Regions from separate parts of the Streptomyces sp. NPDC048197 genome, predicted to be linked through region 1. Evidence: riboswitches for the same ligand, from Rfam matches in the RefSeq annotation. Region 1 holds a riboswitch; the other holds the start of a gene.
What was found. Region 1 has a riboswitch for thiamine pyrophosphate ahead of thiO (glycine oxidase ThiO). Riboswitches for the same ligand answer to the same signal wherever they lie in the genome.
Positions count from the first base shown of each region.

Region 2: another riboswitch for thiamine pyrophosphate. It lies ahead of thiC (phosphomethylpyrimidine synthase ThiC); the one in region 1 lies ahead of thiO (glycine oxidase ThiO).

Region 1 is NZ_JBIDAJ010000003.1:287,137-299,088, reverse strand. Features, by position in the region: gene ACGF4C_RS06615 (anthranilate synthase family protein) at 1-182, opposite strand, end outside; gene ACGF4C_RS06610 (class II 3-deoxy-7-phosphoheptulonate synthase) at 448-1,797, shown strand; gene ACGF4C_RS06605 ((2Fe-2S)-binding protein) at 2,003-2,308, shown strand; gene bfr (bacterioferritin) at 2,312-2,788, opposite strand; gene ACGF4C_RS06595 (sulfite oxidase-like oxidoreductase) at 2,945-3,568, shown strand; gene ACGF4C_RS06590 (deoxyribonuclease IV) at 3,599-4,498, opposite strand; gene pknB (Stk1 family PASTA domain-containing Ser/Thr kinase) at 4,549-6,516, opposite strand; gene ACGF4C_RS06580 (thiazole synthase) at 7,220-8,062, opposite strand; gene thiS (sulfur carrier protein ThiS) at 8,069-8,290, opposite strand; gene thiO (glycine oxidase ThiO) at 8,287-9,498, opposite strand; TPP riboswitch at 9,496-9,608, opposite strand; gene ACGF4C_RS06565 (NAD(P)/FAD-dependent oxidoreductase) at 9,764-11,047, shown strand; gene ACGF4C_RS06560 (Rv2175c family DNA-binding protein) at 11,209-11,574, shown strand; gene thiE (thiamine phosphate synthase) at 11,703-11,952, shown strand, end outside.
Region 2 is NZ_JBIDAJ010000001.1:443,450-455,401, forward strand. Features, by position in the region: gene hisC (histidinol-phosphate transaminase) at 1-938, opposite strand, end outside; gene ACGF4C_RS02005 (LacI family DNA-binding transcriptional regulator) at 1,356-2,456, shown strand; gene ACGF4C_RS02010 (metallophosphoesterase) at 2,798-3,871, shown strand; gene ACGF4C_RS02015 (hypothetical protein) at 4,098-5,000, shown strand; gene thiC (phosphomethylpyrimidine synthase ThiC) at 5,047-6,837, opposite strand; TPP riboswitch at 6,831-6,987, opposite strand; gene ACGF4C_RS02025 (YibE/F family protein) at 7,224-8,816, shown strand; gene ACGF4C_RS02030 (SsgA family sporulation/cell division regulator) at 8,934-9,356, opposite strand; gene ACGF4C_RS02035 (IclR family transcriptional regulator C-terminal domain-containing protein) at 9,461-10,231, opposite strand; gene ACGF4C_RS02040 (DUF5326 family protein) at 11,184-11,408, opposite strand; gene ACGF4C_RS02045 (cupin domain-containing protein) at 11,645-11,952, opposite strand, start outside.

The DNA.
Region 1 (11,952 bases):
AGTGGGATGTCCGCCAGCCGCGCGACCTCGGTGACCTCGCCGATCAGCACCTCGACGGTGTCTCCCGCCTCCCGGCCGGGGGAGCGGCGGCGCAGCAGGGCGAACGGGGGGCCGGCGGGGTCGAGCAGCCGCCGGACGAGCGCGGCGGCATCGGGGTGGACGTCGGGTCGGGCGCGGTGCATGGCGGTTCCTTCCGGGTGGGCCGGAGGGCCGGGGAAGAGGGGGACGACCGCCGGAAACGCCGAAGGCCGCCCTCGGGCGGCCTTCGCGGAGTGTGGGATGTGCGCGCGAATCAGTGGGCCGCCGGAAGAGCGGTCCACCACCAGTTCATGGTCGGCATCGGTCGCGTACACATGCGGCGCACCCTACCGGACCGTCCGGGTGCCGTGCGTCTCACAGTCCGGATGCCGGACGGACACCCCCACCGGACCCCGTAATGTGGGGCATGTGACCGTGAACGCTGAAACCCACGCCGGTGGCAACACCTGGCGACACCTTCCCGCGGCGCAGCAGCCCGACTGGCCGGACCAAGAGGCTCTGCGCGATGTGATCGCGGAGCTCGAGTCCTATCCGCCGCTCGTCTTCGCGGGCGAGTGCGACCAGCTGCGTGAGCGCCTGGGAGCCGTCGCCCGTGGTGAGGCGTTCCTGCTCCAGGGCGGCGACTGCGCGGAGGCCTTCGACGCCGTCTCCGCCGAGCACATCCGCAACAAGCTCAAGACCCTCCTGCAGATGGGCGCCGTCCTGACCTACGCCGGCTCGGTGCCGGTGGTCAAGGTCGGCCGGATCGCCGGCCAGTACAGCAAGCCGCGCTCCAAGCCCACCGAGACCCGTGACGGCGTGACCCTGCCGACGTACCGCGGCGACTCCGTCAACGGCTTCGAGTTCACCGAGGCGGCCCGCATCCCGGACCCGCAGCGGCTGAAGCGGATGTACCACGCCTCCGCGGCGACCCTGAACCTCGTGCGCGCCTTCACCACCGGCGGCTACGCCGACCTGCGCCAGGTGCACGCCTGGAACCAGGACTTCGTGAAGTCCTCGCCCTCGGGGCAGCGCTACGAGGCGCTGGCCCGCGAGATCGACCGGGCGATGAACTTCATGAACGCCTGCGGGGTGGACCCGGAGGAGTTCCGGACGGTGGAGTTCTACTCCTCCCACGAGGCGCTGGTGCTCGACTACGAGTCGGCGCTGACCCGGGTGGACTCGCGCACCGGCAAGCTCTACGACGTCTCCGGGCACATGCTCTGGATCGGCGAGCGCACCCGGCAGCTGGACCACGCGCACATCGAGTTCGCTTCCCGCGTCCGCAACCCGATCGGCGTCAAGCTGGGCCCGACGACCACCGCGGAGGACGCGCTCACCCTCATCGAGCGCCTCGACCCGGAGCGTGAGCCGGGCCGGCTGACTTTCATCACCCGCATGGGCGCGGACAAGATCCGCGACAAGCTCCCCGAGCTGGTCGACAAGGTCACCGCCTCCGGCGCGCAGGTCGCCTGGATCTGCGACCCGATGCACGGCAACACCTTCGAGGCGGCCTCCGGGCACAAGACCCGGCGCTTCGACGACGTGCTGGACGAGGTCAAGGGCTTCTTCGAGGTCCACAAGGGCCTCGGCACGCACCCGGGCGGCATCCACGTCGAGCTGACCGGCGACGACGTCACCGAGTGCGTGGGCGGCGGCGACGAGATCTTCGTCGACGACCTGCACCAGCGCTACGAGACCGCCTGCGACCCGCGGCTCAACCGCAGCCAGTCGCTGGACCTGGCCTTCCTGGTGGCGGAGATGTACCGCGATCAGTGATCGCCGGTGAACGTGAGTGGGGCGCGGATCTGTGATCCGCGCCCCACTGCGTTGCCAGGGGCCCGCCGGGCGTTGTGGAGCCAGCACCTGCCGGGTAAGGTAAGGGTAACCTCACTCAAGATCGGCTGGACCGGTCGAGGAGGTCCTTCCGCCGACCAGTCGCCGGAACCGTCCCGAGCCCGCCCCTCACGGAGGAGACACCGCGTTGTACGTCTGCTCTTGCTTCGGGGTCACCGAGCAGCAGGTCCGCGCGCACGCGGCCACGGGCGCCTGCACGCCCCGCCAGATTGCCTCCGCCTGCAAGGCCGGCACCGACTGCGGCAACTGCGTACGCCGCATCCAGGCGCTGCTCGGGCGGGGCGCCTGCCCGCGCCGGGAGCTCATCGAGAACGGCGCCGACCCGCTGGCGGACGGGCGGGCAGCGTCCGGGCTGTCGCCGGCGGACGGGCTGTCGCCGGCGGACGCGGAGGAGGACGCCGCGGGGCCCGCGGCGCTCCCGGAGGCCGCGTAGCCGTCAGCTCGGCTGCTCGATCACCTGGGCGATGTACAGCGCCTCCCCGAGCTTCTCCACCAGCTCCAGCTGGGTGTCGAGGTAGTCGATGTGGTGCTCCTCGTCCGCGAGGATGTCCTCGAAGATGTTCGCCGAGGTGATGTCGCCCTTGCTGCGCATCAGCTCGATACCGCGCTTGAGCCGGTCGATCGCCTCGACCTCGATCTGCCGGTCCGCCTGGAACATCTCGGTGACGGTCTGGCCGACCCGTACGTGGAACAGCCGCTGGTAATTCGGCAGCCCGTCGAGGAAGAGAATCCGGTCGGTCAGCACCTCCGCGTGCTTCATCTCGTCGAACGATTCGGCGCGGGTGTACTTCGCGAGCTTGGTCCAGCCGAAGTTCTCCTGCATCTTGGCGTGCAGGAAGTACTGGTTGATGGCGGTCAGCTCGGCGGTCAGCTGCTCGTTGAGGAATTCGATGACCTCGGGGTCGCCCTGCATGGCTGCGGGCTCCTTCCACGCGAGAACTGGGCAGGTGCCGCGCATCCTCGCACCGCCCTCGGCGGACCGTCCAGTAAGTACACGCTTAGTACGAGTTGCCCGATTCTCTCCCTCCCTGGTCATCGGCACCCCTTCCGGTCTGACAACATGGAGGGCATGGGTCAGCCGGAAAGCCGCGAAGAGGAGCATCCGCAGCTTCCTCCGGGGCAGCGGCTCCAGCGGGGCTGGCCGGTGACGCATTACGGCCCGGTCCCGAAGTTCCGCCCCGAACGCTGGGAGTTCCGCGCGTTCGGCGCCACCGCGGACGACGCGAAACACTGCTGGTCGCACGAGGAATTCACGGCGCTGCCGTATGCCACGGTCGTCTCCGACATGCACTGCGTGACGAAATTCAGCATGCTGGGCGCCGAATGGGGCGGGGTGCTCACCAAGACCATTCTTGATCTCGCACCGCCCGCGCCCGATGTCACCCATGTGATGGTGTGGGCCGAATACGGCTTCAGCTCGAATCTCCGGCTGGCCGATTTCGCCGCCGAGAACTGCATTTTCGCCACACACCGCTCGGGGGAACTGCTCACCGCCGAGCACGGATTCCCGGTCCGGCTGATCGTGCCGCACCTCTACGCCTGGAAGGGCCCCAAATGGGTCCGCGGCATCGAGTACATGCGGGCCGACCGCCGCGGCTTCTGGGAGGAGCGCGGCTACCACAACCTGGGCGACCCCTGGCAGGAGCAGCGCTACTCCTACCAGGAGGAGCCCGGGGACGGCCCCGAGCTCTGACCCCGGCCGGGGGCCTCACCGGGTCGCGCCTCAGCCGTCCCGGAGCTTCTTCAGCCGCTCGACGTCCCCCGCGTGCCCCTCCTTGCCGCCCGGCGTCTCGATGACCAGCGGGACGCCCTCGGTGGCCGGGTGCGTCATCAACGCCCGGAACGCGTCCTCGCCGATGTGCCCGGCACCGATGTTCGCGTGCCGGTCCTTGTGGGCGCCCACCACGTCCTTGGAGTCATTGGCGTGGATCAGCTTCAGCCGCCCCTCGCCCACCGTGTCGACCAACAGGTCCAGGGTCTGATGCATCCCGTCCGGCCCGGTCAGGTCGTGCCCCGCCGCGAAGATGTGGCAGGTGTCCAGGCACACCCCGAGCTTCGGATGGGCGTCCAGCGCCTCGAAGTACGGCCCGAAGTCCCAGGTCCGGGAACACAGCGACGCGCCCTGCCCCGCGGTCGACTCCAGCAGCAGATCCGGGTCGTCGGGGTGCGTCAGCTCGTCCAGCAGCGGCAGCAACCGCGCCCTGACCTGCGCCAGCGCCTCCGCCCGCGGCCGCCCGCCGGTCGCCGACCCGGTGTGCACGACCACCCCGAGCGCGCCGATGTCCCGGCCGCGCCGCAGCGAGTGACGCAGCGACTCCACCGACCGCTCCACGGTGGCCTCGGTGTGCGAACCGAAGTTGATCAGGTACGGCGCATGGACGTACACCGGCAGGCCCCCAAGCGCGCAGGCCGCCCGGAACGCCTCGTCCTGCTCGGGGTTGCCGGGCGGCGTCGCCCAGCCGCGCGGATTGGCCACGAAGACCTGCACGGCCTCGGCGCCCATCTCGCGGGCGTAGGTGATGCCTGTCCTGGCCAGCCCGCCGGCCACCGGCACATGGCCGCCGACCGGATTACGGGCCCGGGCGGACCGTACGGCGTCCTGGGGGGAGGGGGTTTCACTCACCCTCCAAGGGTGCCAGGCGCCGGACGGCCCCCCCGTCCCGAGGGGCCCCGCTACAGGGCGCCCTTCAGCTTGATCGTGATCGTGCTGCCCTTCGGTGCCTTCTCGCCCGGGTCGACGGACTGGGTGTCCACCTCGTCCTGCGGGAACAGGAACGGCTTCTTCACCTCGACCTGGAAGCCGAGCGCGGTCAGCTCCTTCTTGGCGTCCTCGACGTTCTTCCCGGTCACGTCGGGCACCGGGACCATCTCCGGGCCCTTGGAGAGCGTGAGGGTGACCGTCTCGCCGGTGCCGATCGGCTTCCCCTGCGCCGGGTCCTGCCGGGCGACCGTGCCCTTGTCCTGCGGCGAGAACACCGGCTCCGCGGCGAACTTCACATGCAGCCCCTTGGCCTGCAGCGCGGCCTCGGCGTCCGCCCGCTCGCTGCCGGTCACGTCCGGCATGTCGATCTGCGCGCCCCGGCTGACGGTCAGCCCCACCGCCGTGTCGGGACGCCGCTCGCTGCCCGCGGCCGGGTCCGTGCGGATCACCGAGCCGTTGGCGACGTCCTTGTCGAACGCCCGGGTCACGGTGCCCGGCCGCAGCCCGAGGTCGCGCAGCTTCCGCTTGGCGTCCGCGATGGGAGTGCCGGACAGGTCGGGCACCGTGACGTGATTCGGGCCGCGGGAGACGGTGATCGTGACCGTCCCCGTACCGCGGATCCGCCCGCCGGTCGCCGGGTCGGTCTTCATCACGTGCCCGCGCTCCACATTGGGGCTGAAGCCGCGCACGACCTTGACGCCCAGCCCCGCGTCCCGCAGCGTCTTGGCGGCCTTGGCCTGCGTCATGTCCAGCACCGGGGGAACGGTGGTGAACTGGCCGGAATTGATGTACCAGACGCCCGTGCCCACGCCGAGGACCAGCAGCACGGCCGCGATGATCGTGGCCAGCCGGCGCCGCTGCAGCAGCCCGCCGGCCGCGGCGGGCACCGCGGCCGGGGCCGGACGCAGCCGAGCCGTCCGCTCCTCCGGCACCGGGGGCACTTCCAGCCGGCTGGTGCGGTTCAGCGCCGCCTCGTCCGCACCCGGCAGCGGCAGCTGTACGCCATCGGGCCGGGGTATCACGTCCGTGGCCTCCGCGTCCGAGTCCGCCGGCACCTCCTTGGCGCCCGGCGGGACCACGTCCAGCTGCTCGTCGGTCAGCGCCGCCCGGGCCGCCCGGGCCCGCGACAGCAGCGCCACCGCGTCCTGCGGGCGCGCCTGCGGATCACGGACCGTGGCCAGCGCGACCAGCTCGTCCAGCTGCCCGGCGAGCCCCGGCACCCGCTCGGACGGCGGCGTGACGTCCTCGTGCAGGTGCTGGTAGATCACCTGCGCCACGGAGCCGCCGGTGTGCGGCTTGGCGCCGGTGAGCATCTCGTAGAGCACCACGCCGCACGCGTAGACGTCGACCCGGGCGTCCGCGGTGCCGTGCTCCAGCTGCTCGGGCGCCAGGTAGGAGACCGTCCCCAGTACCGAGCCCGTCGAGGCGGTGGTGTGGGTGTCCACCGCCCGCACCAGTCCGAAGTCGGCGACCTTGACCCGCCCGTCGTCGCCGATGAGGACGTTCTCCGGCTTCATGTCACGGTGCACGAGCCCGGCGCGGTGCGCGGCCCCCAGCGCGGCCAGGATCGGCTCCAGGATGTCCAGCGCGGCCCGCGGCTGCAGGGCGCCGCGCTCGCGCAGCACGTCGCGCAGGGTGCAGCCGGCGACGTACTCCATCGCCAGATAGACGTACGTACCGTCGGTGCCCTGGTCGAAGACGCCCACCACGTTCGGGTGCGACAGCCGCGCGACGGACTTCGCCTCCCGGATGAAGCGCTCGACGAACGCACCGTCCTCGGCGAGGCCCGGATGCATCACCTTCAGCGCGAGCACCCGGTCGAGGCGGGTGTCCACGGCCCGGTAGACCGTGGCCATCCCCCCTGCGGCGATGCGCGCCTGGACGCGATAGCGGCCGTCGAGCAGCTGACCCACGAGGGGATCTTGGAGCGTCATATCCACGGCAGCCGAGTGTATTCGCCCCACGTACCCGTCTGTCCCGCCGCGGGGCGCTGCGCTTTGCGGTGCCTCCCACGTAGCTGGCTTTCCCGCCGTGGGGGTTGCTCGCCGTTGCGCTTTGCGGCGCCGCGTACGTAGCCGTCTGTCCCGCCGCGGGGCTTGCTCGCCGTTGCGCCTGCGGCGGGCTGGGTTGGTGTTGGGTGCGGTGACGGGCCTCCGGGGCCGGTTGTGTGGACTGCTGACGCTTTACGTCCACACAACCGGCCCCTCCGGCCCGTCCCCTCCCGATTGGGGGAGTGTGCGGGTGAGTGGGGGCGCGCGTTGCGGGTGCCTACACCTGACGTCGCCGGCCAGCGGGAATACGGCCCCTCGCCTGCCGAGTTGTGGCCCCGCAGGGGGCCCTCGCGACCCTTACGGGTTCTGTTCGACCCACCCCTACGGGTCCGCAGGCCCCCTTGTACCCCCAACGCCCACCCCCACCGCCCTCTTCCCACTCCCCCAACGGGAGGGGACAGACCGGAGGACGAAGTCTGTAGGGCTGGCACCGCACCCAACAACCACCCAGCCCGCCGCAGGCGCAACGGCGAGACCACCTGCGGCGGGAAAGACGAGTACGTGCGGGGCGCCGCAAAGCGCGCAACGGCGAGCAAGCCCCGCGGCGGGACGGCCAGGTACGTGGGCGGCACCGCAAAGCGCAGCGGAAGGGTCAGAACGCCGGCCGCTCAGGGTCCAGCGTGGCCATTCCCTCCCCAGGGGAGGACGCGACCGCGAAGTGCCGTTGTGGGATGCGGCCCGCGCGATGCGCCAGGCGGCCCGCCGCCACCGCGTGGCGCATCGCGTGTGCCATGAGGACGGGTTCTTGGGCGCGGGTCACCGCGGAGGCCAGCATGACCGCCGCGCAGCCCAGTTCCATCGCGAGGGCCGCGTCGGAGGCCGTGCCGGCGCCGGCGTCCAGGATGACGGGGACACCGGCCCGCTCGGTGATCAGCTGGAAGTTGTGCGGGTTGCGGATGCCCAGGCCGGAGCCGATCGGTGAGCCCAGCGGCATGATCGCGGCGCAGCCCACGTCCTCCAGCTTGCGGGCCAGCACCGGATCGTCGTTCGTGTAGGGCAGCACCGTGAAGCCGTCGTCCACCAGGGTCTCCGCGGCGTCCAGCAGCTCGATCGGGTCGGGCAGCAGGGTGCGCTCGTCCGCGACGACCTCCAGCTTGACCCAGTCGGTACCGAGCGCCTCCCGGGCGAGCCGGGCGGTGAGCACCGCCTCGCCCGCGGTGAAGCAGCCCGCCGTATTGGGCAGCACCCGGATTCCGTGCCGGTTCAGGACGGACACCACCGAGCCCTGCACGGTCGGGTCCAGCCGCCGCATGGCGACCGTGGTCAGCTCCGTACCGGAGGCGAGCAGTGCCCGCTCCAGGACGTCGAGGCTGGGTGCGCCGCCGGTGCCCATGATCAGGCGGGCGGTGAAGGTGGTGTCGGCGATGGTCAGGGGGTCGGCGACGTCGGTGGGCGGGGGGACGCGCGTCCCGGCGGCGAGGTCGGTTTCGGCCATGGCGGGTCAGCCTCCCTGGACCGCGGTGAGGACCTCGACCCGGTCGCCGTCGCCGAGGGGGGTGGCGGGCCACTGCGTGCGCGGCACCACGACCTCGTTGACCGCGGCGGCCACCCCGGACGGCGCCGAGGACAGGGTCGCGACGAGCCGGTCGAGGGTGAGTCCGCCGGGGATCTCGCGGGGTTCGCCGTTGACGGACACCGAGACGGTGGGGGCGGGGGCGCTCATACGGGCTGCTCCTGGAGGAGGCGGGGGCGCGCGGCCTTCGAGGTGGTGGCGAAGCGCGCGGGGCTGAAGGGGCGGGCCTCGTCGGGGAGGCTCCCGGTGGCCAGCAGTTCGGCCATCACGTCACCGGTGACCGGCGTCAGCAGCACACCGTTGCGGAAGTGTCCGGTGGCCAGGTGCAGGCCGGGCAGCTCGGTCGGGCCGAGCAGCGGGGCGTTGTCGGGGGAGCCGGGGCGCAGCCCGGCGCAGCTCTCCACGAGCGGCAGCTCGGTGATGCCGGGCACCAGCTCGTGCGCGTCGCGCAGCAGCTCGTAGACGCCGCCGGCGGTGACCGTGGTGTCCCAGCCCAGCTCCTCGCTGGTGGCGCCGACGACCAGTTCGCCGCTCTCCCGCGGCACCAGATAGAGCGGATTGCCGCGGACGACGGCCCGTACGGTGCGCGACAGGAAGGCGGGGGAGCCGGCCGGCATGTCCGGCAGCCGCAGCCGCAGCACCTGGCCCTTGACCGGCCGCACCGGCGGCCGCACCTCCTCGGGCACCCCGGCCAGCCGGCCGCTGAAGCTGCCCGCCGCCAGTACGGTCTGGCCGGCCGACAGCCGTGTCCCGTCGGCGAGTTGGGCCCCGGTGGCCCGCCCGGCGTCGACCGTCAGCCGCTGCGCGCGAGTGCGGTGGAAGACCACCCCGGCGCGCTCGCAGGCCACCAGCAGCGCATGGGCCAGCCGGCGCGGATCGACCTGGTGGTCGCCGTCGACCCGTAGCCCGCCGCGTACGCCGGGGGCCAGCATCGGCTCCAGGCGGCGGCACTCCCGGCCGGTGAGCCACTGGGAGTCCAGCCCCGAACGGATCTGCAGGGCGTGCAGTTCGCGCAGGTGGGCCCGGTCGTCGGCGTCCAGGGCGACCGCCAGGGTGCCGCACCGCCGGTAGCCGGTCGGCTGCCCGCCGGCCTCCTCCAGCTCCTCGACGAACCGCGGATAGCGGCGGGCCGAGGCGAGGTTGAGGCCCAGCAGGGTCTGCTCGCCGTAGTGGAGCTCGGTGACCGCGGCCAGCATTCCGGCCGCGACGTGTGCCGCGCCGCCGCCCGGTGCGGGATCGGCCACGGCGACGGTCAGCCCGCGGCCGGCCGCCCGCCAAGCGGTGACCAGCCCGATGATGCCGCCCCCGATGACGAGCACATCGGGGTGTGCGGTGGTTCCTGTGGCAGGTGGATGCATGGGCGTCCAGCCCCTCCCTTCGCCGGCATGACCCGGATCAGGTTCGTACGGTCGGAGGCCGGCCAGCCTCCCTCTCAGCCCGGTACGCCCGGGCTCCCGCGAGTGCGTGCATCCGTCACCCTAATACGGGGCCGCGACGGGCCGTAAGGGAGCGCGGGGCCGCTCCGGTGACCCCAGGACCCCGGGCGGCGGTCCGTGACGGTGTGTCAGAGATCTCCTTGCGCGCTGCTGCGAGCCGCGTCGCCGCCCGTCCTAGAGTGATCGGGTGAGCGAGCAGAGCAAGTCCTCCCAGGCCCCTGACCGCACGCCGCGCGTGGTGATCGTCGGCGCCGGAATCGCGGGCGTGCAGACCGCGGTCGCCCTGCGGGAACAGGGCTGGCCCGGCACGATCACGCTGATCGGCGACGAGCCGCACCAGCCCTACGACCGCCCCCCGCTCTCCAAGGCGGTCCTGCTGGGCAAGGCCGACGGCTCCGCCTTCGACGTCGACTTCGCCGGACTGAACATCGACCTCCACCTCGGCCGCCGGGTCACCGCCCTGGTCCCGGAGGAGCGCGTGGTCGAGACGGATGCGGGCCGGGTGCCGTACGACCACGCGGTGATCGCCACCGGTGCCGACCCGATCACGCTGCCCGGCAGCGAGGGGCTGCCCGGCGTCCACCTGCTGCGCACCCTCGACGACGCCGAACGGCTGCGGCCGGTGCTCGCCGCCCAGCACGAGATCGTGGTCGTCGGGGCCGGCTGGATCGGCGCCGAGTTCGCGACCGCGGCCCGGGAGGCGGGCTGTGCGGTCACCGTCGTCGAGGCCGCCGACCGCCCGCTGGCCGGTGCGCTGCCCGCCGAGGTCGCCGCCCACATGACCGGCTGGTACGCGGACGCCGGCGCCGAGCTGCGGCTCGGCGCCCGGGTCGCCGCCGTGACCTCCGGGGCGGTCACCCTCGCCGACGGCACGGTGCTGCCCGCCGACGCGGTGGTCGTCGGCATCGGCGCCCGCCCCGCCACCGCCTGGCTCGCCGGCTCGGGCGTCGAGGTCTCGGTCGAGGACGGCTCGGTCCTCACCGACGAACGGCTGCGCACCTCCGCCCCCGATGTCTACGCGGTCGGCGACTGTGCCTCCTTCCCCTCCACCCGATACGGCACCCGCCTGCTGGTCCACCACTGGGACAACGCCCTCCAGGGCCCCCGTACGGTCGCCGAGAACATCGCCCGCGCGGGATCGGAGGGCTTGGTCTACGACCCCGTCCCGTACTTCTGGTCCGAGCAGTTCGGCCGGTTCGTGCAGTACGTGGGCCACCACGTGGACTCCGACGAGCTGGTGTGGCGCGGCGATCCCTCCGGCGCGGCCTGGTCGGTGCTCTGGCTGCGCGGCGCCGGGGGGCCGGGCGGGACGCCGGCCGGCGGGAGCCTGGCGGGCCGGCTGGTCGCCCTGCTCGCCGTGGGGCGGCCGCGGGACCTCGCCCAGGGGCGCAAGCTCATCGAGCGGGGTGTGGCGCTGGACCGGGAGCGGGCGGCGAACGCGGCGGTACCGCTGAAGGCCGCGGCGCTGTAGCCGGCGGGCGGCCGGGGCATCGGGGGCATCGGGGGCCCAGGGGTACCGCAGGCGCACCGGCGGGCGCGCCGAGGGCGCGTCGTCACTCTCCGGTGTGCCGGAAAGGCCCTGACGGGGATGCCCGGCTACCGGCTGTCAGTGCGAGGTGGCAGGCTTGTCCTGTGACCGAGATTGACGCAAAGATCGATGGACTCGTCCCCGCCTGGCTCACCCTCCCCGACATCGCCGAACAACTCGGCGTCGAGGTGACCCGGGTCCGGCAGCTGGTCAAGGAGGGCCAGCTGATCGCGGTGCGCCGCGGTGAGAACCGGGTGCTCCAGGTGCCCGCCGATTTCATCAAGGACGACAAGGTGGTCAAGGGCCTCGTCGGTACCCTCACCCTCCTCAAGGACGACGGCTTCACCGACGAGGAGATGCTGGAGTGGCTGTTCACCGAGGATGAGAGCCTGCCCGGCACCCCGGCGCAGGCGCTGCGCGAGAATCGCGGCACGGAGGTCAAGCGCCGGGCCCAGGCCCTCGCCGTCTGACGCCGCCGCCGTGGTCGCCCCCGGCAGCCGCGGCGGCCTCCGCAGCCACCTCGATCCGTAACCACCTTTCGGGGCGTACGGACCGGAAGACCCGGTCCGTACGCCCCTGACCTGGGGGGAAGCCGCCCATGAGCACCGCACGACAGGCCCTGTCCGACGCCCGGCTCTATCTCTGCACGGACGCCCGCCGGAAGCAGGGCGACCTCCCGCAGTTCCTGGACGCGGTGCTCGCCTCGGGGGTCGACATCGTCCAGCTGCGCGACAAGGGCATGGAGGCCGGCGAGGAGCTGCGGCACCTGGAGGTCTTCGCGGACGCCTGCCGGCGGCACGGCAAGCTGCTGGCCGTGAACGACCGGGCGGACGTGGCGCACGCCGCCG
Region 2 (11,952 bases), on a different contig from region 1:
GTCCGGTCCCCCAGCCGCAGCCAGACGAAGTTGGCCTGGGTCTCGGGCACCGTCCAGCCCTGCCCGAGCAGCCCGTCGACCACCCGCGCCCGCTCGGCCACCAGGGCGTCCACCCGCTCCAGCAGGGCCTGCTCGCTGCGCAGCGACGCCACCGCCGCGTCCTGCGCGAGCTGGCTCACCCCGAACGGCACCGCCGTCTTGCGCAGCGCGGCGGCCACCGGTTCGTGCGCCACTGCGAAGCCCACCCGCAGCCCCGCCAGGCCGTACGCCTTGGAGAAGGTCCGCAGCACGCAGACATTGGGACGGTCGCGGTAGATCTCGATCCCGTCCGGCACCTCGGCGTCGCGGATGAACTCGCGGTACGCCTCGTCCAGCACCACCAGGACGTTCCCCGGCACCCGGTCCAGGAACGACTCCAGCTCCGCGCGGCGGACGACGGTGCCGGTGGGGTTGTTGGGGTTGCAGACGAAGATCAGCCGGGTCCGGTCGGTGATCGCGGCGAGCATCGCGTCGAGGTCGTGCACCTCACCGGAGGTCAACGGGACCTGCACGGAGGTGGCCCCGGACACCTGGGTGATGATCGGGTACGCCTCGAACGACCGCCAGGCGTAGATCACTTCGTCGCCCGGTCCGGCCGTCGACTGGATCAGCTGCTGGGCCACGCCCACCGAGCCGGTGCCGGTCGCCAGGTGCTCCACCGGCACCGAGAACCGGTCGGCCAGCTCCGCCATCAGGCCCGTGCAGGCCATGTCCGGGTAACGGTTGAAGGACCCCGCGGCGGTCACCGCGCTCGCCAGGACGCCCGGCAGCGGCGGATAGGGGTTCTCGTTGGAGGACAGCTTGTAGGTGACGGGACCGTCGGCCGGCGCCGGCCGCCCCGGCTTGTAGGTGGGGATGCCGTCCAGCGCCGCACGCAGCTTCGGGGTCTTCTCGCTCACCGCAGGTCCTCCTCGACCGTCCCGTCCATCTCCAATACTGCACACCTTAAGAGGATTGACCCGTTCGGCGGCAGCCCCGACAGAGATCGGGCGCCCGGCACATCCCTCCGCACCCGTGCACCAAGATCACCCGGACGGGGCCAGCGCGAGACCGTCGGGGCGCGCCCCACTCACAGTCGCGCGCCGGTGGCCTACGCCGTGGCGCGCGTCCCTCGTCAAGGTGACTTGAGACCTCTTCGAGACCTGAACCGATCGACAGGTCGAGCCAGCAATTCGCCCCTCAAATAGCCAGCACAACCCCCAACTTCCCTTGCTTGTATGTCATTTGACGATAGATCACCTTGCAGAAACGTGCCTTTCCATCATCGCAGTCAACGCCCCGCGAATGGCCCTATCGAGCCCTACTATCGGCTCGCCATGACAGCAGCAGGGAAGCACCAGGTGAGCCGGGCGACCGGTCGCCGGCTGGGGCGGGCGGGCATCCGCGATGTGGCCGCCGCAGCCGGTGTGTCGATCACGACCGTCTCCGACGCGCTCAACGGCAAGGGCCGGCTTCCGGATGCCACCCGTAGCCACGTCCGCGAGGTGGCCGACCGGCTGGGCTACCGCCCGTCCGCAGCCGCCCGCACCCTCCGTACCGGCAAGTCGGGGCTCCTCGGCCTGACCGTGACCACGTACGGGGATGAACCTTTCACCTTCACCGAGTTCGCCTACTTCGCCGAGATGGCCAGAGCGGCCACCTCCGCAGCCCTGGCCCGCGGCTACGCGCTGGTCATCCTCCCCGCGACCTCCCGGCACGACGTATGGTCCAACGTCGCCCTGGACGGCACGGTCGTCATCGACCCCGCCGACGGCGACCCGGTCGTGACCGAGCTCGTCCGGCACGGCATCCCGGTGGTCTCCGACGGCCGCCCCGGCGGCGCGCTGCCGGTGACCGGATGGGTCGACAACGACCACGAGGCCGCCGTCCTCGGCCTGCTCGACCACCTCGCCGACGCCGGCGCCCGCCGCATCGGCCTGCTCACCGGCACCACCACCGACACCTACACCCGCCTCTCGACCACGGCGTACCTGCGCTGGTGCGAGCGGGTCGGGCAGGATCCGGTCTACGAGTCGTACCCGGCCCACGACCCGTGTGCGGGCGCGGTGGCCGCCGACCGGCTGCTGGCCCGCCCGGACCGGCCGGACGCCGTCTACGGCCTCTTCGACCCCAACGGCACCGATCTGCTCGCCGCCGCCCGGCGCTACGGCCTGCGCGTCCCGGAGGACCTGCTGCTGGTCTGCTGCAGCGAATCCACCGTCTACGCCACGACCGAACCGCCGATCACCACGCTCTCCCTCAAGCCGCGCCGGATCGGCACCGCCGTCGTGCAGATCCTCATCGACGCCATCGAGGGGCTCGACACCGGACGCCCGATCGAGCAGGTGATACCGACCGACCTGATCGTGCGCACCTCCTCCCAGCGGCGGTCCCCACGCACGACCATCTGCCCGCCACGAGGTCCCGCCGGCGACTGAACGTGCCGCCGAACACGAACGAGCGGGCGCGCCGGACGACGCCGGAGCGCCCGCATTGACGCGAGAGCGCCCGCGTTGACGCAGAAAAAACAGGGCGATCCCGGGAGAAATCAGCCGCGAATGCCAGGCTCCAGCGGATTGACCACCCCCGGGTGCGTCACAACCCGCGACCGGCATTCCTATGATGGGCGCACGACACCGCGGACCGCCGTCGACCAGGCAAGGTCCGAGAGGTGCACGGCGGCGCAACGGTGGAGGGGTCGATGACTCAGGGGGCCAGTCAGGGACCCATGGTGTGGACCATGGGTGGACAAGCTCCGGCGTCCGCTCCGCCGCCCGAAATGTCCGCCGGATCCCCCGTGCCGCCGGCCGGCCCGCCGCTCCATCTGCCCGCCGGTCCCCCGGTCGCACCGCCCCCCGCGCCCCCTGCGCCCCCCGCGGTGCCGCCGGCCGCGCCGCCGGTCGAACTGCCCGAGGACTACACCCCGACCGCCCGCGACCTGCCGGTCGTCACCCCGGGCCGTACCGACACGCTCATCGACCGGCCGTCCGTCGCGCCGGTCCCCGACCCGGCCATGAGCTCCGACGCGCCCGAGGGCATGGGCCCCCTCTACGTCGTCGGCGATGTGCACGGCTACTACGACGAGCTGCGCGAGGCGCTGGCCGCCGAGGGCCTGATCGACGCCGACGGCAGCTGGGCGGCCGGCAACGCCCGGCTGTGGTTCCTCGGCGACTTCACCGATCGCGGCCCGGACGGCATCGGCGTGATCGACCTGGTCATGCAGCTGTCCGCGGAGGCCGCGGCGGCCGGCGGCTACTGCAAGGCCCTGATGGGCAATCACGAGCTGCTGCTGCTGGGCGCCAAGCGGTTCGGCGACACCCCCGTGCAGTCCGGCGCCGGCACCGCCTCGTTCCAGGCCGCCTGGCTCCTCAACGGCGGCCAGAAGACCGACATGGACCGCCTGGAGGACCACCACCTGCAGTGGATGGCCCGGCTGGACGCCGTGATGGAGGAGGACGGGCATCTGCTCGTACACTCCGACACCACCGCCTACCTCGAATACGGCGACTCCATCGAGGCCGTCAACGACACCGTCCACGAGGTCCTCACCCGCAGCGACGCCGACGAAGTCTGGGACCTCTTCCGGAAGTTCACCAAGCGCTTCGCCTTCCGCGACGAGTCCGGCTCGCAGGCCGTACGCGAACTCCTGGACGCCTACGGCGGCGACCGCGTGGTGCACGGCCACAGCCCGATCCCGTACCTCCTGGGCGAGGTCGGCACGGAGGACGGCGAGGGCGACGGCATCGCGGTCGACGGTCCGCACGTCTACGCCGACGGTCTGGCCATCGCCATGGACGGCGGCATCACGATGGCCGGAAAGCTGCTGGTCGTCCAACTCCCCCTGACTGGCTGAGCGTTCCCGGGGCAGGTATCCCCCGGACCGGCGGGACGATTCGGTGCGGGCAGGGACGGGGGGAGACACCGGCGGGATCCGGTCGGGCGGTTACTCAATTTCCGCAAACTCTCTGTCACCCCGTACCGGAGTCGCTCTACCATCGGTCTATCCGTAGCAGGCTCTCCTCCGTTTCCGCCCACTGCCCGGCCCACGCCGGCCGTACGGCCCTACGGAGCATCGGGGGATGCACATGAACAGCGCTCCGCACCTGCTGAACGAGGACCGCGCGGAATTCGCGCGGCTCCTTGATGAGGCGCTGCGTACCGCGGAATACCGCCCGGACGACCTCACCGCCGCCACGGGAAAGCATCTGAACAACGAGCAGTTGCGCACGATGGCGCTCAGCGCGACCACCGCCATCGCCGCCTGCGCAACGGCCGAATACCAACGCTATGTCCAGCTCCGTGCCGAGCTGCGGGCACCGGCACCGGCCGCCTCCGGCCCGGCGTCCGGCCCCGTGGCGCCCGCCGGGGAGCACGAGGAGGACGCCGAGGGGGGACCGGGACCGGCCACCGACCCGGCCGCGGACGAGGCCGGAAACACCGGTGCCGGGCTGGCGGCGGTGGTCACCGTGCTCGCCCCGGTCCTCGCCGGTATCGCCGCCGTGCTCTTTCTCGTCATCGGCTACGTCCTGCGCGCGGTCAGCCCCGACAAGTCGCTGGCGCAGCCGCTGATCAGCGTCGGCTGGGTGTTCGCGGCGCTCACCGCGGCCGGCTCCCTGGTCGCGATGACCTGCCTGGTCGTCACCGCACTGCGCAACGGCCCGTCCGCCGAGTCCGCCAGAGTCGACGAGCTGTACGAGGCCCTGGAGCAGGCTCGGGAGGCGTGGCGGCGCGCCCTGCTGGAGCGCGGGCTGCTGCCCTTTCTGCGCGAGGCGCTCGCCGACCCCACGGCCACTCCGGACGACGACCCGGTCCGCTACGTCCCGCGCCGCACCCCGGTCTCCGAGAGCCGCATCCCGACCCTCGGTTACACCCGTCCCGAGTTCTCCAGCCCGGAAACCGGCTCCTCGGCCGCCCGGCCGCGGTACTCCAGCCCGGACTTCACCAGCCCGGATCACGGGGGGCCGGACGACGGGGCGGACTAGGAGGCGTTGGTGGGGCCCCGTTGGGGCCCCACACGCCGTCAGCCGATCAGTCCGCCAGCGGCAGGTACACCCGGTTCCCCGCTGCCGCGAACTCCTTCGACTTCTCCAGCATCCCGGCCTCGACCTCCTCGGGTGTGGCGTCCGCGTCGCCGCCGAACTGCTCCGTGATGCTCCTGCTGATCTTCATGGAGCAGAACTTCGGCCCGCACATCGAGCAGAAGTGCGCCGTCTTGGCCGGCTCGGCGGGCAGCGTCTCGTCGTGGAAGGCGCGTGCCGTGTCCGGGTCGAGAGCCAGGTTGAACTGGTCCTCCCAGCGGAACTCGAAGCGCGCGTCGGAGAGCGCGTCGTCCCATTCCTGGGCGCCCGGGTGCCCCTTGGCCAGATCCGCCGCATGGGCCGCGATCTTGTACGTGATCACGCCGGTCTTGACGTCGTCGCGGTCCGGCAGGCCCAGGTGCTCCTTGGGTGTGACGTAGCAGAGCATCGCGGTGCCCCACCAGGCGATCATCGCCGCGCCGATACCGGAGGTGATGTGGTCGTAGGCGGGCGCGATGTCGGTGGTCAGCGGCCCGAGCGTGTAGAACGGGGCCTCCTCGCAGATCTCCTGCTGGAGGTCGATGTTCTCCTTGATCTTGTGCATCGGGACATGTCCCGGGCCCTCGATCATCGTCTGCACACCGTGCCGCTTGGCGATGGTGTTCAGCTCGCCGAGCGTCTTCAGCTCCGCGAACTGCGCCTCGTCGTTGGCGTCCGCGATGGAGCCGGGGCGCAGGCCGTCACCGAGCGAGTAGGTCACGTCGTAGGAGGCGAGGATCTCGCAGAGCTCCTCGAAGTGCGTGTAGAGGAACGACTCCTTGTGGTGCGCCAGACACCACGCGGCCATGATCGAGCCGCCGCGCGAGACGATGCCGGTCTTGCGGCGGGCGGTCAGCGGGACGTAGCGGAGCAGCACACCGGCGTGCACCGTCATGTAGTCCACGCCCTGTTCGGCCTGCTCGATGACGGTGTCCTTGTAGATCTCCCAGGTCAGCTCCTCCGCCTTGCCGTCGACCTTCTCCAGCGCCTGGTAGAGCGGGACGGTGCCGATCGGGACGGGGGAGTTGCGCAGCACCCACTCGCGGGTGGTGTGGATGTTGCGGCCGGTGGAGAGGTCCATGACCGTGTCCGCGCCCCAGCGCGTCGCCCAGGTCATCTTCTCCACCTCCTCCTCGATGGAGGAAGTGACCGCCGAATTACCGATGTTGGCGTTCACCTTCACCAGGAAGTTCTTGCCGATGATCATCGGCTCGATCTCCGGGTGGTTGACGTTGGCCGGCAGCACCGCCCGCCCCGCCGCGATCTCGTCGCGTACGAACTCGGGGCTCACGTTCTCGCGGAGGGCGACGTACTCCATCTCCGCGGTGATCTCGCCGCGCCGCGCGTACGCGAGCTGGGTGACCGCGGCGCCGTCACGGCCGCGTCGCGGCTGGCGCGGGCGGCCGGGGAAGACCGCGTCGAGGTTCTTGAGGCCGCCGCGCGGCGAGGTGTGCTTGAGGCCGTCGTCCTCCGGACGCAGGGGCCGGCCCGCGTACTCCTCGGTGTCGCCGCGGCCGATGATCCAGTTCTCCCGCAGCGGCGCCAGGCCACGGCGGACGTCGGTTTCGATGTTCGGGTCGGTATATGGCCCTGACGTGTCGTAGAGCGTCACGTCCTTGCCGTTGGTGAGGTGCACTCGCCGGACCGGTACCCGCAGGTCCGGGCGCGATCCGGAGACATAGCCCTTGTGCCAGCCGATCTCCTTCGGCTCGCCGCTGGCACCGCTTCCGCTTTCGGGCGTGCGTGCATCCTGCAGAGTCATAAGACCCAACTCCCTACGCCGGCATTACCCGGTAACAGGTTCGGCGGTCGACGCAGCGGTATCCGTCCGCCGGTGTTTCACGTGAAACACCGCTGGGACGAAGGTCAGCGCCCTCTCAGCCCGGTGCTCCGAGCTCCCGCGATTGCAAAGGTGGCACCACGGTAGCGGCCGATGCCGCGGGGTGAACAGGGGGCCCGTCGGAACGGAACACCGACAGCGGCCGCACGTCTTGCGAGGGCAGCCGGACATCTTGCAATGATCGGGCGGTGAGCACTCACGAGCCCCACCTTCAGCCCGGGCGTCCGCAGGCCGGTCGTCCGCAGGCCGGTCGCCCGCAGACCGGTCGCCCGCAGTCCGGCGCGCAGGGTGGTCCACCGACTGGTCCGCTGGCTGGCGCGCAGGGGGATGGGCACGGACATGGGCATGAGCAGGCGCACGCTCGCGGCCAGGGGCCCGAGCATGAACACGGGCGTGATCCGGCGCACCCCCAAGGTCATGCTCCCGGACATGGCCACGGGCACAGTCATGGCCACGGACCTGCCGCGCCCGTTTCCCGGCATCTGCGCAAGGTGATCGCGGCGGTCCTGATCCCGTTCGCGGCCGCGGTGGCGGTCGGCCTGGTCGTGCTCTGGCCGGGCGGTGCACCACCGCACAAACCGTCCGGTGTCGGCTTCGACCAGCCCACGGAACGGGCCCGCGTGATCAAGGTCGCAGAGGTCAACTGCGCGGACGTCCATGCCGAGCAGCAGCCCCAGCCACCGTCGCCGACCGGGCAACAGCCGGCCGGGGAAGCGGCGAAGGGAAAGCCCTGCCAGCAGGCGACGATCAAGGTCACCACGGGCGAGAACACCGGACGCACCTTCCAGACGGTGGTGACGCCGGACGCACTCCGGCACTACTCCACAGGACAGGACGTCGTGGTGGCGTACTCCCCCAAGGCGCCCAAGGAACTCCAGTACTCGGTCAGCGATGTCGACCGGTCCGTGCCGATGTGGATCCTGGCGGGCATCTTCGCCCTGGCGGTCGTCGTCGTGGGACGGCTGCGCGGGGTGCTGGCGCTGGTGGCACTGGCGGCCAGCTTCGTCGTCCTGACGCTGTTCATCCTGCCGGCGATCCTCCAGGGCTCCGATCCGCTGGTGGTGGCGGTGGTCGGGGGCAGCGCGATCATGCTGATCGCCCTGTACATGTGCCACGGCCTGACGGCGCGCACCTCGGTCGCGGTGCTCGGCACCCTCGCGTCGCTGCTGCTGATCGGGCTGCTGGGGTCCGTATTCATCAACTGGGCACTGCTGACCGGCAATACGGACGACACCACGGGTCTGGTGCACGGCCTCTATCCGAACATCGAGATCCGCGGTCTGCTGCTGGCCGGGATCATCATCGGGTCCCTGGGCGTGCTCGACGATGTGACGGTCACCCAGACCGCGGCGATCTGGGAGCTACGGGAGGCGGACCCGTCGGCCGGCTGGCGCAAGCTGTACGGCGCGGCAATGCGGATCGGCCGGGATCACATCGCCTCCGTCGTCAACACCCTCGTACTGGCCTACGCGGGCGCCGCCCTGCCGTTGCTTTTGCTGTTTTCCATCGCACAGAGCAGTGTCGGCACGGTCGCCACGAGCGAGGTGGTGGCCGAGGAAATCGTCCGCACCCTGGTGGGCAGCATCGGCCTGGTGGCCTCGGTACCCCTGACGACGCTACTGGCAGCCCTGGTCGTCGCAGCAGACCGCAAAAAGCCCAGCCCCCGAGGCAGAGGCGCCCGCCCGAATGTCTCCGAGCCCGAGGGTGCCACGTCCCCACCGCCCACCCCCGGCTCGCGCGGCGCAGCCGCCCCATCGGACATCCCCGGCACGTGGGGTGCAGTGGCCCCGTCGGGTAGCTACGGGACGCACCAGACGGCTGGGTCATCAGGGCAATCAGCAGCCACCCCCCGGGCGAGCTCCAGTCACCGCGGAGGCCGCGGCAGGCGACGTCGGCGGTGAGGAGGGCGTACCGGGGGACCGCTCGGGCGCGGTTGGGTCCGGGCCCGGTTGGGCCTGAACCCGGAGACGCGGGATCGGCTGGGCCTGTTTTCCCGGGGCCGGTGGGGCGGAGGCGGGTCAGCCGGCGGGGGCCTCCGTGAGGATCTGGTCCAGGACCGCTTCCAGGGTGTCGCAGACCTCTTCCTTGCCCAGCGGGACGAGCCGGTCCGTACGGTCCAGGAAGGCGACCAGAGGCGCCGCGCTGACCCGGAACAGGGCACGCTCGATGCCCACTTGAAGGCTGATGAAGACGTCGCTGAGGTGCGCGGTCGAGGCCGGTTCGATTCGCACATCACCCTCACCGGACGGCCGACTCAGCCCGTCCAGCAGCAGCTCACGGCCGAACGCCCAGGTCACGGGCGCATCGCCGGGCAGGTCGAAGGTGAGACGGACGGCATACGGATCGGCGCTGTCGAAGTCGAGATCCACCGGGATCCGGAACGAAAGCTCCTCGGAGACGACGAAGCTCATGATCACTTCTGCCTGAACTGTGTCGGTCATCAACCACTGCCCCGCACTTGATCGGAGATGGCCGGGAAACATCCCCCATAGCCCTATTGACGCCATCGTCGGCCAGGCGCAGGCAGATCACAAGGAGTGAGTTTTCAGATACTGATAGAGAAGGCGAGTGTCGTTAGTGTCGCCTCCGCCATTTTTCGTAGTCGATCCGTAACGGACCGCAATCGATGCAGTTCTTCCGCGGGCAGCGAGACCGCCAGGGCCGCCGCGGCCGCACCGACCTGGATGGGAATGGCTGCACAGACCGTGCCGAGGGCATATTCGTGGCGCTCGTAGGCGGCCTGGCCGCGACGCACCGTATCCAGACGACGCAGCAGATCGTCCTCGGTGTCCAGGGAAAACGGGGTTATGGACTGCACGGGATAGCGGGCCAGATGCTCCTTCCTTGTCGCGTCGTCAAGCTGAGCGAGCAGACATTGCCCGATCGCGTGGGCGTGGGCGGTGCTGCGGAAGTCGACCCACTCCTCCACCGGCGGCCGTTCCGGGTCGTCGGTCACCGCTACGACCTCCACTTCACCCTCGCGGTAGACGGCGAAGTAGACGGCGGCTCCCAACTCCCGGCCCGCGAGAGCCAGCGCCTCCGAGATCTGGGCCCGCTGCCGGCGCCTGGCCCCGGCCCGGCCGATGGCTTCGGCCGCCTCCCCGAAGACGAACACGCCGTTCTCCCGGCGCAGATAGCCCTCGTGGGTCAGGGTCCGCAGCAGGTGGTACGTCGTCGGCAGCGGCAGTCCGGTCTCTCTGGCGAGTTGTTTGGCGGGCGCCCCGTCCTCGTGCGCCCCCACCGCCTCCAGCAACCGGAGCGCCCGCTGTACCGATCCGATCAGGGTGGGGTGAGAGCCGGATTCGCCATTCGCCATTGCCAACGCCAACCCCCAGGTTCCGCTCGCCGCGGGGCCCGGGCACCCCGGTCGTGGGAACCGCTCCCGCGCCCGCGCGCATCGCCCGTCCCCCGGCGGTGACACCCGTCCCGGCCTCGCCTCATGCAGCGCCTCCCGAACGTCACCACCCGCACCGCGACATCCGCACGCCACCATCCGAACGCCACCGCCCGGGCGTCATGTCCAGGCGGCACCGTGAGAACGTCAACATGCGGAACGTCACCATCCGGAAGACGTCTGCGGTCCGCACTCTAGCTCCGCGCATCGCGCCGGTAGGCCGAAAGCCGAGGGAGTTAACCCGCCTGGCCCAGCGGCAACTTCAAGGGAAGTTGATGCGGCGGGAAGTTGATGCGGCGGCGGGGGCGTGGTTGCGTTCGGTCTTTGCCGGACACCGTCACCCAGGCCCACCCCCACCCCGGCCCGACCTGCCTACGGACCACACTTGTCCAGGCGCCGCCGTCGCCGGGACCCACCTCCGCCCGAAGCAACACCCATTCGAAGCGATGTCCGTTGCAAGCGATGCCGTTCCCAGCGACGTCCATCCTGGGTCGCTGCCGCCCTGGGGCACATTCGCCCAGCGTCGCGACCGTCGGAGTCGCGTCAGTCGGGGTCGCGTCAGTCGGGGTTGTTTCCGCCCGAGGGTTGTTTCCGCCCGAGGGTCGTGTCCGCCCGGGGTCGTGTCCGCCCGAGGTCGCGCTCGGGCCTGACGGCACCTTCCCCTTCGACCGGCCACCTCCCCGGGCCCGCCGGGGTGGGTGATCGCCCGCCCCGGGGAAGCGGGTGCCCGGGCGCGAACCACTGTGGAGAAGTGGGTGCCCGGGCGGGCGACCGCTGAGAGGGGAAGCCGCTGCCCGCGTGTGGGCTCCGGGGCGGAGAAACCACACGCGGGTGGACCGCCGCGGTGGGCGGTCCCCGGCGCAGGTCCGGTGTCTTACCAGTCGGTCTTCGACGAGGACGACGAGGAGCCGGTGAAGCGGCGGACCAGGTAGATGACACCCGCGATCAGAGCCGCCGCTATGAGGACCTTGAACAGCAGGCCGATCAGGAAGTGGAGCGCGGAGGCGATCAGGCCGCCGAAGACCACGATCAGGATGACGGGCACCACAACCCAGGTGACCCACCACGGAAGTCCTGTGAATATCCCCTTACCAGCCACTGCTCTGCCCTGCTTTCTGTCGGTCGCGCTCTCTGTACCGTTGTCCGTACCGCGCTATCTGTCCGGTGCGCTGCGTCTCAGCGCCGATGGCACCGTCCGCGGGCCGCGGTCCTGCCGCCTCGCCGCCTCCGGCTCTTCCATCACCCACGATGCTAGGGCGCCGGACACCGCCGCGGGGGCCTCGCAGCCCTGGCTCAACCCTGACTTGTCCCCTACGGGTTTCAGGGTCCCGACCCTTAGCTCTCAGGAGGAGAGAAGACCACCATCACCCGCAGATCCTCGCTGATGTGATGGAACTTGTGCGGTACCCCAGCCGGCACGTAGACGACGCTGCCGCGCGCCACCGGCTCCGTCTCCGCCCCGACGGTGATCAATCCCCGGCCGCTGACGACGAGGTACACCTCGTCCTGGGCGTGCGGCCGCTGCGGATCGATGCTGCCGGCATCCAGCGCATACAGCCCGATCGACATGTTGCGCTCCCGGATGAACTGCAGATAAGCGCCGTCGTTCGCGACCCTCTCTGCTTCCAGTTCCTCCAGCCTGA